One region of the Serratia sp. NA_112.1 genome, then DNA from elsewhere that is predicted to be linked to it. Evidence: riboswitches for the same ligand, from Rfam matches in the RefSeq annotation. Region 1 holds a riboswitch; each other region holds the start of a gene.

The links. Region 1 has a riboswitch for thiamine pyrophosphate ahead of thiM (hydroxyethylthiazole kinase). Riboswitches for the same ligand answer to the same signal wherever they lie in the genome.
Region 2: another riboswitch for thiamine pyrophosphate. It lies ahead of ACUTQ5_RS05480 (TenA family protein); the one in region 1 lies ahead of thiM (hydroxyethylthiazole kinase).
Region 3: another riboswitch for thiamine pyrophosphate. It lies ahead of thiC (phosphomethylpyrimidine synthase ThiC); the one in region 1 lies ahead of thiM (hydroxyethylthiazole kinase).

Annotation. Positions count from the first base shown of each region.
Region 1 covers NZ_JBQZFO010000006.1:254,970-259,176, forward strand. Annotated here, with positions in the region: gene gutQ (arabinose-5-phosphate isomerase GutQ) at 1-375, shown strand, start outside; gene ACUTQ5_RS14760 (inhibitor of vertebrate lysozyme family protein) at 418-876, opposite strand; gene thiD (bifunctional hydroxymethylpyrimidine kinase/phosphomethylpyrimidine kinase) at 962-1,762, opposite strand; gene thiM (hydroxyethylthiazole kinase) at 1,759-2,553, opposite strand; TPP riboswitch at 2,590-2,681, opposite strand; gene ACUTQ5_RS14775 (GNAT family N-acetyltransferase) at 2,749-3,174, shown strand; partial or broken gene ACUTQ5_RS14780 (GntR family transcriptional regulator) at 3,488-3,779, opposite strand; gene ACUTQ5_RS14785 (MFS transporter) at 3,895-4,207, opposite strand, start outside.
Region 2 covers NZ_JBQZFO010000002.1:236,738-240,944, reverse strand. Annotated here, with positions in the region: gene ACUTQ5_RS05490 (GlxA family transcriptional regulator) at 1-185, opposite strand, end outside; gene ACUTQ5_RS05485 (LLM class flavin-dependent oxidoreductase) at 263-1,285, opposite strand; TPP riboswitch at 1,456-1,558, shown strand; gene ACUTQ5_RS05480 (TenA family protein) at 1,621-2,301, shown strand; gene ACUTQ5_RS05475 (ABC transporter ATP-binding protein) at 2,298-3,053, shown strand; gene ACUTQ5_RS05470 (ABC transporter permease) at 3,050-3,820, shown strand; gene ACUTQ5_RS05465 (ABC transporter substrate-binding protein) at 3,834-4,207, shown strand, end outside.
Region 3 covers NZ_JBQZFO010000021.1:17,602-21,808, forward strand. Annotated here, with positions in the region: gene thiC (phosphomethylpyrimidine synthase ThiC) at 1-887, opposite strand, end outside; TPP riboswitch at 1,003-1,127, opposite strand; gene rsd (sigma D regulator) at 1,167-1,670, opposite strand; gene nudC (NAD(+) diphosphatase) at 1,770-2,537, shown strand; gene hemE (uroporphyrinogen decarboxylase) at 2,577-3,641, shown strand; gene nfi (deoxyribonuclease V) at 3,651-4,207, shown strand, end outside.

The DNA of each region.
Region 1 (4,207 bases):
CGGGTACATCACCTGATGCGCACCGGCGATCGCCTGCCGCAGGTCAGTGAAAGCGCCAACGTTATGGAAGCGATGCTGGAACTGAGCCGCACCGGACTGGGACTGGTGCCCGTGTGCGACGCACAGCAAAAAGTGGTGGGGGTGTTTACTGATGGCGACCTGCGCCGCTGGCTGGTGAAGGGCAATAGCCTTCAGGATGCGTTAAGCCCGGCGATCACTCGCCCCGGCTACCGTTTACCGGAACAATGGCGCGCCGGAGAAGCACTGGAAGCGTTGCACGAACAGCACATCAGCGCTGCGCCGGTGGTCAATCTGGAGGGGGTGTTGGTGGGTGCCATCAACCTGCATGACCTGCATCAGGCCGGTATCGGCTGAGCGTGGTATTCAGGGGCGCAGACCGCTGCGCCCCTGGCTGCCTTATTTCCAGTCCGGATTATTCTCGAACTGTTGCTTCAGCAGCGCCTTCATATCCTCATCGGGCTTGCCCAGCCATTGGTATTTGGCATATTTCTTCGGATGATCAATCGCTTCCGGCTTATTCGCCACCTCGACGCGTACTGCCCAGGCCTGCGACTTGTCTTCTTTAAACGCCACCATCATAAAGTTGTTGGCACAGTCGTGTGGCTTGCACAGATTACCCACTAAATAATTTTGGCCTTTCCAGCTCAGGCTTTGCGCCGGGGTTGAAGTCCCCACCCCTTTGCGTGCCCAGCCAGGCAAGCGGGCCTGCCCCTTCACCATGTTCTGCCAACTGGTTTGATAACCCGGCTGCTGGATCACGTCCGAGGTAGTGACGATCTGCTGGGCAAAGCCACCCACGCTGAAGCTGAGCAATGCGCCGAAGATGGCGCCGCGAAGTGCGTTTTTTCCTGTCATGGCCTTCTCCCTTGATAAAATTTGATAGCCCCCGGCCAATACCGGGCCTGGATCAGTCAGACCACAAGGGTAGCAAAAAGTTGACTCACCACCAGGCATGAAAATGATGTACCGGCCCGATGCCGTGCCCCACTTCCAGCGTATCGGCCTGCTGCAGGGCTTTTTGCAGATAATCCTTGGCGGCAGCGACCGTGCCGGCCCAATCGTCGTGACGTGGGCGCAAGGCTGCCAATGCGGCAGACAGCGTACATCCGGTACCGTGCGTATGGCGGGTCGCTACGCGCGGCGCAGTAAAGCGTTGCTCCTGCCCCGCGCTGAACAGCCAATCCGGGCTTTCACTCTCGCTGAGATGGCCGCCCTTCATCAATACCGCCTGGCAACCCATCGCCAACAGTGCTCGCCCCTGCTCACGCATCTGGCGTTCATTTTCCGCCGGGGCACATTCCAGCAGTGCCGCCGCTTCCGGCAGGTTCGGCGTGATGATCGACACCAACGGCAACAGCTCCCAGCGAATCGACTCCACGGCCTCCGGTGCCAGCAGGGGATCGCCGCTTTTCGCCAGCATCACCGTATCCAGCACCACAAACGACGGCTGATAGTGACGTAAACGCTCCGCCACCGCCTGCACAATATTGGCGTTGGCCAACATGCCAATCTTGGTACTGTCGATACGCAGATCGCTGAACACGGAATCAAGCTGGGCAGCGACAAAAGCCGGCTCGATGTTATACACCGACTGCACGCCGCGGGTATTTTGCGCCACCAGCGCTGTGATCACTGAGGCACCATAGGCCCCCAGCGCGGAAAAGGCTTTCAGGTCGGCCTGGATGCCGGCCCCCCCGCTCGGATCGGTGCCGGCGATGGTTAACGCATTAATCCGTTTCATTGCAGATCCTCCGGACGCAGTTGGTACAGAGCATCGAGGAATGCGGGGGTAAAACTGCCCGGCCCGGCGGCACAGCGCGTCGCCCGCTCACCGCAAAGTGACATCACCCGGCAGGCGGTCGCCACATTATCCAGGCGATCGCCCGGCAGGCTGCAAAATGCCGCCACCACGGCCGAAAGTGCGCAACCGGTACCCACCACTCGCGTCATCAGCACGTCGCCACCCGTAACCGCCCAGTCACGCTGGCCATCGGTGATGTAATCCACCCCGCCGGTCACCGCCACCACCGCCCCACTGAGACGAGCCAGCTCCCGCGCCGCCGGTAACGCTACCAGCGAATCGTCAGCGCTGTCGACACCGCGCCCACTCGCCTGCAGGCCACTGAGCGCCATGATTTCAGAAGCGTTGCCGCGGATTGCCGCAGGCTTTTCGCCAAGCAAACGTTGGGCAAAGGCGGTGCGATAGACCAGTCCACCGACGGCGACCGGATCCAGCGCCCAGGGGGTAGCTGCCGCATTGGCGGCTTCTACTGCTGCCAGCATGGATTCGGCCCGCGAGGCATTGAGGGTGCCGATATTGACCAGCAAGGCATCCGCCAGTTGGCTGAACTGTGCCGCTTCGGTCGGTTCCACCACCATCGCCGGGGAAGCGCCGAGCGCCAGCAACACGTTAGCCGTCAGCTCCTGCACCACTTCGTTGGTCAGGCAGTGAATCAAGGGGGGTTGGCGTTTAAATTGGGTTAAACAGGCCGCGGCGCGAGCGCCGGGTAAAACATCAGGTCGAGCGAGCATATTCCTCCCAACCGGCGTTCAAGAAGGCGGGTACCGGTTGGGGCACCGAGACTTCCCTACGCTGGCATAATCCAGATCAGGTAATACGGGTAAAATCTCAGCCCCTAGAGGCACCCCGAGTCAGACCGCCATTATTGGGCTTGCCGCCGGTGAGGTCAATCGCGCTATAGTGGCAAAAAACAAAAAGGAGCCGCCATGCGAATAAGAAAATACCAAGAGGCCGATCGCCCCTTCCTACGCACCCTGTATCTGGCATCGCGCAAGGCGGCGTTCCCCTGGTGTGATACCGAAGATTACCGACTGGAGGATTTCGATCGCTCGACTCTGGGTGAGGACATTTGGGTGGCAGAAGAAAACGGCAAGCGGCTGGGGTTCGTCTCGATTTATCGTCAGGATAACTTTATTCACAATCTGTATATCGACCCTCAGCTACCGCCTCTTGGCGTCGGCAGCGCCCTGCTGCAGGCGGCGGAGCAAACATTCACCGCCACCGGCTCGCTGAAATGCCTGGTGAAGAATGAGAAGGCACTGGCCTTTTACCACAAACACGGCTGGCGGACGATCGCTACCGGCAATGACGGCGCGGAAGACTATTACCTGATGCACTCGCCGACAAAGTAAGGGGGTGCCGTGCTATGGCGCCCCTTTTCATAAAGCCCAGGTCAGACGGCAGAAACCGTCGGGGTCAATTTGCCGCGTGCGCGGATATTTCTGACCAGCAGCCCCGACACGATAATCCCGGCGCAGGCAAACATGCCCATCAGGCCAAAGACAATCTTGTAGCCGGTTAGCCTTGGGAAGGCATCAAGAATGTGGCCGTACAGGCTGAAGCAAAACATCGCCGGGGCATAGCCGATAAAACTGCCTAAAATCTCCGCCCCTTCTCTCACCTTCAGCACATCGCAAATAGCCACTGGAGCCGTCAAGATTCGCTCCTTGGTCATATAGCCCCAGGAAGGAAAACGCCCCTGCTCAATGGCCGCCTGTTTGAAGCTGGTAGACGAATTGGGGTTGTAGTTAAAACGTGGCAATGCCGCAAACCAGCCCCGACGATCCTTACGGAATATCCTGGAATAGCAGCGCCTGACGCAGTGTCATGCGCTTAATGTTCAGCAATTCCCCCAGCTCTCGCTCCGAAGGAAGCTTGCCGCCGGGGCTATCGCGCCCTGACTCAGCCAGTCATTGAGCCTTTGCTTGGCCAGTTCAACGGTAGCGTTGTTTTCCATAGCTCACTTTATTGGTTTAAACCAGGCGGCCTAACAGTATCGCGGTGAATTATGACAAACAATGGGAGCACTGAATTTTATATATGACTCCTGTCCCAGAACCGAAAGGATGCCGCTAATGCGCCGCATCTGAGACTGGCATTGCACGCAACGTCAGCCCCCAGAACAACAAGGCTGTGAGGCTGACGCCCGCCCCCAGCCAACACACGCCGTACCAACCCGCCAGAGCAAACACGTGGGTACTGGCAAAGGCACCCAGCCCGCTGCCCACCGCGTAGAACAACATGTAGCAACCGACTAACCGGCTATGAGACTGCGGATGTGCGCTGAAAATCAGACTCTGATTCAACACGTGTATGGCCTGCCCGGCCAGATCGAGCAGCACAATGCCCATAATCAGCCATCCCAGCCCGTAACTCAGCAGGCCG
Region 2 (4,207 bases), on a different contig from region 1:
TCGGCCAGCAGATTCAAACCGGACGAACCATGGACTACCCGGTGAGATTGCGTGGTGGCCAGCGACATCCGGTAGAGCGGAGCATCGTTGGGCCTCAAGCGATTGGCTTGCATCAGAATGTCGGCGATGCCTGCCGACTCAAATAACATGCCCCCTTCGGGGACGATAATCAGAAAGTTATGCATGTCCTTAAAATACAAAATGAGCAAAATAAGTCAATCCCGCCTCCATAGAGGCTGGCAGGCTTTGGGTTAGCAACCTATCAGCGCCAGTCCAGCGCCGGTGCAATATGCTTGAGGATCGACTCAATCACATGGGCGTTATAGTCCACACCCAACTGGTTTGGCACGGTCAATAGCAAGGTGTCCGCTTCGGCAATGGCTTCGTCCTGCGCCAGCTGTTTGATCAACAGTTCCGGCTCGGCGGCATAACTGCGGCCGAATATCGCCCGGGTCTGATCGCCGATGTAGCCCACCTGATCGCCCTCCTGCCCGCTGTTGCCAAAATAGTTGCGATCCCGCTGATCCATCAGCGCAAAGATGCTGCGGCTGACCGACACCCGCGGCTCTCGTTTATGCCCTGCCAGCTTCCAGGCCTCGCGGTAAGCGCGGATCTGTTTGGCCTGCTGCACATGGAACGGCTCGCCGGTTTCGTCGTTTTTCAGCGTCGAACTTTGCAGGTTCATCCCCAGTTTCGCGGCCCAAACTGCCGTGGCGTCTGAGCTGGCCCCCCACCAGATGCGATCCCGCAGGCCGGCGGAGAAAGGTTCAACGCGCAGTAGGCCGGGAGGATTAGGGAACATCGGTTGCGGGCTGGGTTCGGCAAAGCCTTCGCCACGCAGCGCGTCCAGCAGCACTTCGGTATGTCGACGGGCCATATCGGCTTCGGTCTCGCCGTCGGCAGGCGTGTAGCCAAAGTATCGCCAGCCATCAATCACCTGCTCGGGAGAACCGCGACTGATGCCAAGCTGCAAACGTCCACCTGAAATCAGGTCGGCGGCTCCGGCATCTTCAACCATATACAGCGGGTTTTCATAGCGCATGTCGATCACACCGGTACCAATCTCAATACGCTGGGTTTTGGCACCGATGGCAGCCAACAGCGGGAATGGCGAGCCAAGCTGGCGGGCAAAGTGATGCACGCGGAAATAGGCTCCATCCGCCCCCAGTTCTTCTGCCGCGACGGCAAGATCGATCGATTGCAGCAACGCATCGCTGGCCGAGCGGGTGCCCGACTGTGACGAAGGCGTCCAGTGGCCAAAAGAGAGAAATCCAATTTTCTTCATGGGTAGTGTCCTTAGGTTCAATTATGACCGGATTACAGTGACAAATATGCCCCCTGTCAGGCCAGAAAAATTGTCTTCGACCGCACTAAACGAACCGTTTTTGGCAGAGAAATCCCTCCGGACTTCCCCCCGCCCAAGCATTGTAATCAAAAAGTAAATATCGTATAACAGGCTCCTCCGAGGGGTGTCCTGTAATGGGCTGAGATGGCGCAAGCCGAACCCTTTGAACCTGATCTGGGTCATGCCAGCGAAGGGACGGGTCGGCAATCACGCTATCAGTCATTGCCTGTTCATACCTCAGCGCGCCCGGATCTCCACTTACTTTTGGAGGTCCCATGTTTACTCCCCAATTCAACGACGGTCTTTACGGACAACTGCGCCTGCACGCCGGTAGCCACTGGCAGGACTATGTCGCTCACCCCTTTATTCAGCAACTGGCCGCCGGTACGCTGCCCGAACCTGCTTTCCGCCGCTATCTGACCCAGGACTATCTGTTCCTGATCCACTTTGCCCGCGCCTACGCCCTGCTGGTCAGCAAACTGCGCACCCTGCCGGAGATGCGCACGGCCACCGCTTCGCTCAATGCAATCGTGGCCGAGCTGCCTTTGCATCTGGCCTATTGCGCCGACTGGGGCCTCAGCGAGCCGCAGATTGCCGCCGAGCCAGAAGCCGCGGAAACCCTCAATTACACCCGCTATGTGCTCGATATCGGCCATTCCGGGGATGCGCTCGACCTGCTGGCGGCGCTGTTGCCCTGCGTCGCTGGCTATGCCGAGATTGGCCTGCGACTGCTGAACGATCCTGCCACGATGATGGCAGGCAACCCCTACGCTTCGTGGATCCGCAACTATGGCGATCCGGGCTACCTGGCCGGGGTGCAGGCCGCACTCGATCTGCTGGAAAACGTCGGCCGCCAGCGCGGTGCAGAAAGCCGCCTGGGTGAACTGTCAGCGATTTTCACCACCGCCACACGGCTGGAATCCGCCTTCTGGCAAATGGGGCTGAATGCCCAATGAGTATAGTCAACGCACAGCACCATGGCGTGCGGCCGGGTATTCAGGTGCGGGATTTAACCCTGCGCTTTGGCCAACAGGTGATTTTCGACCGACTTAGTTTCGATATCGCAGGCGGCAACTTTGTTGCCCTGCTCGGTGCCAGCGGTGCGGGCAAAACCAGCCTGTTGAAGATTATTGCCGGGCTGGTAAAACCCACCTCCGGCTCGGTTGCCGGCAGCGATGGCCTGCCGATTGCCGGGCGCATCGCTTATATGGGGCAAAAGGATTTTCTCTACCCGTGGCTGACCATTGACCAAAACATCAGTCTCGGCGCGCGGCTGCGCGGTGAAAAGGTCGACCGGTCCTGGGCCGAGCACCTGCGGGAACGCGTGGGGCTGAGTGGTTATGGCAATGCCTTGCCTGCTGCGCTGTCCGGTGGCATGCGCCAGCGTGCCGCCATCGCCCGAACCCTGTATGAACGCCAGCCGATTGTGCTGATGGATGAGCCTTTCTCGGCGCTGGATACCATCACCCGCGCCATGATCCAGCAACTGGCCGCCGAACTGCTGGCGCAGCACACCGTATTGCTGATTACCCACGACCCAATGGAAGCCTGCCGTCTCAGCCATCATCTGCTGGTACTGTCCCGCTATCCCGCCGGTATTGACGATAGCCATGTTATCGAAGGGTTTCCGCCGCGCGCACCGGACGATCCTCAACTGCTGAAAAGCCAGAGCGAGCTGTTGTTGCAGCTGGTGAGGGCCGCCGGATGAAACCCCAGATTGAAAGCCGTCTATCGCGGATGCGTCGCAGCCTGACGGTGTTTGCCGGTCTGCTATTGCTGTGGGGACTGGTCACGCTGGGCGATATTCCGGCCTTTCTGCTGCCTTCCCCCTCTTCAGTAGCGCAGGCGCTGTGGAACGACCGGGCTTATCTCGGTTACCACACGCTGATCACCGCCGCTGAAATTGCCTGCGGCCTGCTGGCCGGGGTATTGCTCGGCACCGTACTGGCGCTGTGCATGATTTATTCCCCGCGGCTGCAACGCTGGCTAATGCCGCTGGTGCTGACCAGCCAGGCAATCCCGGTGTTTGCACTGGCCCCGCTGTTGGTGCTGTGGTTCGGTTTTGGCATCAGCGCCAAGGTGGTGATGGCCGTGTTGGTGATCTTCTTCCCGGTCACCTCAGCCTTCTTCGACGGACTGCGTCGGGTCAATAACGATTATCTCGATTTGGCCCGCACCCTGCGCGCTTCTCCCTGGGCGCAACTGCGGCACGTGCGGCTGATGGCGGCGCTGCCGGCCTTGGGTTCCGGGCTGCGCATGGCCGCCGCCGTCGCCCCGATCGGCGCGATCATCGGTGAATGGGTCGGCTCGGCGGAAGGGCTGGGGTACGTAATGCTGAACGCCAACGCGCGCATGCAGACCGACGTCTGTTTTGCCGCGCTGTTTATTCTGGTGCTGATGACCGTCCTGCTTTGGCTAACGGTGGACGCGCTGCTGCTGCGCCTGATTGACTGGGCGCCGGAAAATGACTGTTAACAAGGGATCGACAATGATTAAAAACACCCTGTGCGGACTGATGCTCTGCACTACGCTGGCCGGGCAAGCCACCGCCGCAGAAAAACTGACGCTGGTGCTTGACTGGTATATCAACCCCGATCACGCGCCGATTATGGTGGCCGAGCAGATCGGCGCCTTCAAGGCAGAAGGCCTGGACGTCAAGATTGTACCGCCTTCCGATCCGGCGCTACCACCACGGTTGGTGGCGGCAAAACAGGCCGATCTGGCCATCACCTATCAGCCGCAGTTGCATTTCTTTGCCGATCAGGGCCTGCCGCTGATGCGCGTGGGTACCCTGATTGATTCACCGCTCAATACTGTGATCACGCTGGATAAAAGCATCACCAGCCCGGCGGGGCTGAAGGG
Region 3 (4,207 bases), on a different contig from region 1:
ACCGTGCCAATCGGCACTGGGCTGTTGCGCAGGATCCATTCGCGGGTTTCGTGGATATAGCGACCGGTGGAAAGATCCATCACGGTATCTGCGCCCCAGCGGGTGGACCACACCAGTTTCTCGACTTCTTCCTCGATCGAAGAAGTCACCGCCGAGTTGCCGATGTTGGCATTAACCTTCACCAGGAAGTTGCGGCCGATAATCATCGGTTCGGATTCCGGGTGGTTGATATTAGCGGGGATGATGGCGCGCCCGGCGGCGACTTCCTGGCGGACGAATTCCGGCGTGATGTTCTCCGGCAGGTTGGCCCCCCAGCTTTGGCCAGGATGCTGGTGGCGTAATACCTCGCCACGGATGCGTTCGCGGCCCATATTTTCGCGGATGGCGATAAATTCCATTTCCGGAGTGACGGTGCCGGCACGCGCGTAGTGTAACTGGGTTACGCATTTACCCGGTTGTGCCTTGCGTGGCAACGGCAGATGTTCAAAGCGCAGGTGATCCAGACCTTCATCGGCCAGGCGCTGCTGGGTGAAACCTGAACTGACACCCTTGAGGACCTCGGTATCGCCACGTTCTTTGATCCAGCCGGCGCGTAGCTTGGCCAGGCCGGTATGCACATTGAGTTCGGATTGAGGGTCACCGTAAGGGCCGGCAGTGTCGTACACCGGAATGGCTTCGTTTGGCTCGTACTTTGGGTTGTCCTTATCGCCACCGATCAGCGTCGGGCTGAGCTGAATTTCACGCATTGGCACCTGCAGGTCACTTCGTGAACCCTGCAGATAGATACGGCGTGAGTTGGGGAAGGAAACGCCTTGCAGGGTGTTGATAAACTGCTGGGCTTCTTCGCGTTGCTCTTTACGAGCGCGGGGTTTTTTAACGCTAGACATAGCAAATTCCTACCAGTGTGATGAGTTGGGAAAATTGCTTGTCTGGAGCTCGGAGGGAGTAATGATGCTGGCCAGCAAGGCGGGAGTATCCCAAATCGGGGTCACCTGCCTGTGGCGATAGATTACTCTTGTTCCCTTCGCGGGTATTAACCCGATCAGGTTCCGCGGATCCCGAATTAACGGTCTCAGCCTGGCCAATTTGATGAACAAATCAGGCGCTAGGCACTCCGACAAGATGCCCTCCAGTATAGGAGGGATAATAAAAAAGACTACAAAATTTTAACGGGCCGGATCCAGCGTCTTGTCCGGTTCAGCCTGCTGCCAGGTTTCAGCCGCCAGTTGGATCAGCCTGTCTTCAAGGGTAAAACGAGCCGCCAGCGTTTCACCGATGTCGGACAACGCCTGATGTAATTCCAGACACAAGTCCTGATCGATATCCGCATCGGTATAGCGATCGTGGAAAGCCATAATCTGCTCGGTATTGGTCCACAGCTTGGGATAGATGTTGACCGCCAGAGACATTTTCGGACTGGATGCGCCTTCCACTTGTTTGATTATTCTGTCATAGATATGAAAATGGCCGGCGGAGAGGTAATCCACCAGATTATGGCAAAAGTTCTCCAGCGCTTTTTCATTCAGCGGCGTATGCTTTTCTTTGTTAGGTTTAATGCCCACCAGGGCACAATAGGCGACCAGCAACTGCTTGCGTGCCTGAAGCCATTGATCTACTAATTCATTACTACCACCAACGCGCTGAGTCAGGCTTTCCAAACGGTTGAGCATGTTTGACTCCGTAAGTAATAAAACGTAACAGTAAGTTATTAAAATGTAACAAGGCCGGTTTGTAGAGTGCCAGTGAAGCTGAGGTTGTGCAACAACGATATGGAACTTGCATTAACGGGTAATGAAAATGGCTGGTGGATCGTCAGCCATGAAAGCAAACTTTGGTTACCGAACGGTGAATTACCGTGCGGTTTGGCCGCGTCATTTTCCCTGCAGGGAAGAATGGCCCGTAGTATTGGTGAATGGGAAGGGTTGCCGGTCTGGCTGGTGCGCCATGTAATGCCACAGGAGATGGGATCGGTACGCCAACTGTTAGAACTCGATCGCGGGCTGTTCCAGCTTGCCGGACGGGGCGTACAATTGGCCGAGTTTTACCGTTCCCATCGCTATTGCGGTTACTGCGGCCATGAAATGCATCTCAGCCGCACCGAAAGTGCCTGCCTGTGCGGCAACTGCCGGGAGCGCTACTACCCGCAAATCGCCCCCTGCGTGATCGTTGCCATTCGACGGGACGATGAGATCCTGCTGGCGCAACATGTGCGCCATCGCGGCGGTATTCATACCGTACTGGCCGGCTTTGTCGAGGTTGGCGAAACGTTGGAGCAGGCGGCCGCACGTGAGGTAATGGAGGAAAGTAATATTGAAATCAAAAACCTGCGTTATGTCACCTCACAGCCCTGGCCGTTCCCGCACTCGTTGATGATGGCCTTTATGGCCGATTACCACCGCGGCGAGATCCGCCACGATCCGAAAGAGCTGCTTAACGCCGGTTGGTACCGCTACGATCGGTTGCCGCTATTACCGCCGCCCGGCACGGTAGCGCGTCGCCTGATAGAGGACACCGTAGCCTTATGCCGTGAGCAATAAATCGCTACAATACCGGCAGATGAATAAGGGAGCCCCATAATGAATGAGTTGAAGAACGATCGTTACCTGCGCGCACTACTGCGTCAGCCGGTGGATGTGACCCCTGTATGGATGATGCGTCAGGCCGGTCGTTATTTGCCGGAGTACAAGGCTACCCGCGCCGAGGCCGGTGATTTTATGTCGCTGTGCAAGAATGCGGAGCTGGCTTGTGAAGTCACGCTGCAGCCGCTGCGTCGTTTCCCGCTGGACGCAGCGATCCTGTTCTCCGATATCCTCACCATTCCCGATGCCATGGGGCTGGGCCTGTATTTCGAAGCCGGTGAAGGCCCGCGTTTCTCCTCGCCTATCACCAGCCGTGCCGATGTCGACAAGCTGCCGGCGTTCGACCCAGAAGTGGAACTGGGTTATGTGATGAACGCAGTGCGTACCATCCGTCGTGAGCTGAAAGGCGAAGTACCGTTGATCGGTTTCTCCGGCAGTCCATGGACGCTGGCGACCTATATGGTGGAAGGCGGTAGCAGTAAAGCCTTCACCAAACTGAAAAAAATGATGTACGCCGAACCGGCTACGTTGCACCTGCTGCTGGATAAACTGGCAGACAGCGTCATCTTGTATCTTAACGCCCAGATTAAAGCCGGTGCGCAGTCGGTGATGGTGTTCGATACCTGGGGTGGCGTGCTGACCGGTCGTGACTACCGCGAGTTCTCGCTGCATTACATGCACAAGATTGTTGACGGCCTGCTGCGTGAAAACGACGGCCGTCGTGTGCCGGTCACGCTGTTCACCAAAGGTGGCGGCCAGTGGCTTGAGGCGATGGCGGCCACCGGTTGTGACGCGCTCGGCCTCGACTGGACGACCGATATCGCTGATGCACGCCGCCGCGTAGGGGACAAAGTCGCACTGCAGGGCAACATGGACCCTTCCATGCTGTATGCGTCACCTGAGCGGATTGGTCAGGAAGTGGAAACCATTCTGGCCGGTTTTGGCCACGGCGAAGGACACGTATTCAACCTGGGCCACGGCATTCACCTGGACGTACCGCCGGAAAACGCCGGTGCCTTTGTTGAGGCGGTCCACGCGCAGTCGGGGAAATACCATCGTTAAGGATTGGATGTGATAGAGACTCAAGCCCTGCGTGCAGAACAACGGCTGCGCGCCTCCGAAGTCATTCGCCAGGATGATTTTTTGGTCGCTCCACCGGCCTTTATCGCTGGTGCCGATGTGGGCTTTGAGCAGGAAGGCGCGGTGACTCGAGCTGCCATCGCCATCCTGCGCTATCCGTCGCTGGAACTGGTGGAGTACCAGGTGGCACGGGTTGCCACCACCATGCCCTATATCCCCGGTTTTTTATCGTTCCGCGAATATCCAGCGTTGCTCGCAGCCTGGGAGCAATTGCATCAAAAGCCTGACCTGGTGCTGGTTGACGGTCATGGCATTTCGCATCCGCGCCGTCTGGGCGTAGCCAGCCATTTTGGCCTGCTGGTTAACGTGCCGACCATCGGCGTAGCCAAAAAGCGCCTGTGCGGTAAGTTCGCCCCGCTGGATGAGGCTGTAGGCGCTTTGGCCCCGCTGGAGGACAAAGGCGAGCAGCTTGGTTGGGTATGGCGCAGTAAGGCGCGCTGTAATCCGCTGTTTATCTCCACCGGTCACCGCGTCGGTGCCGACAGTGC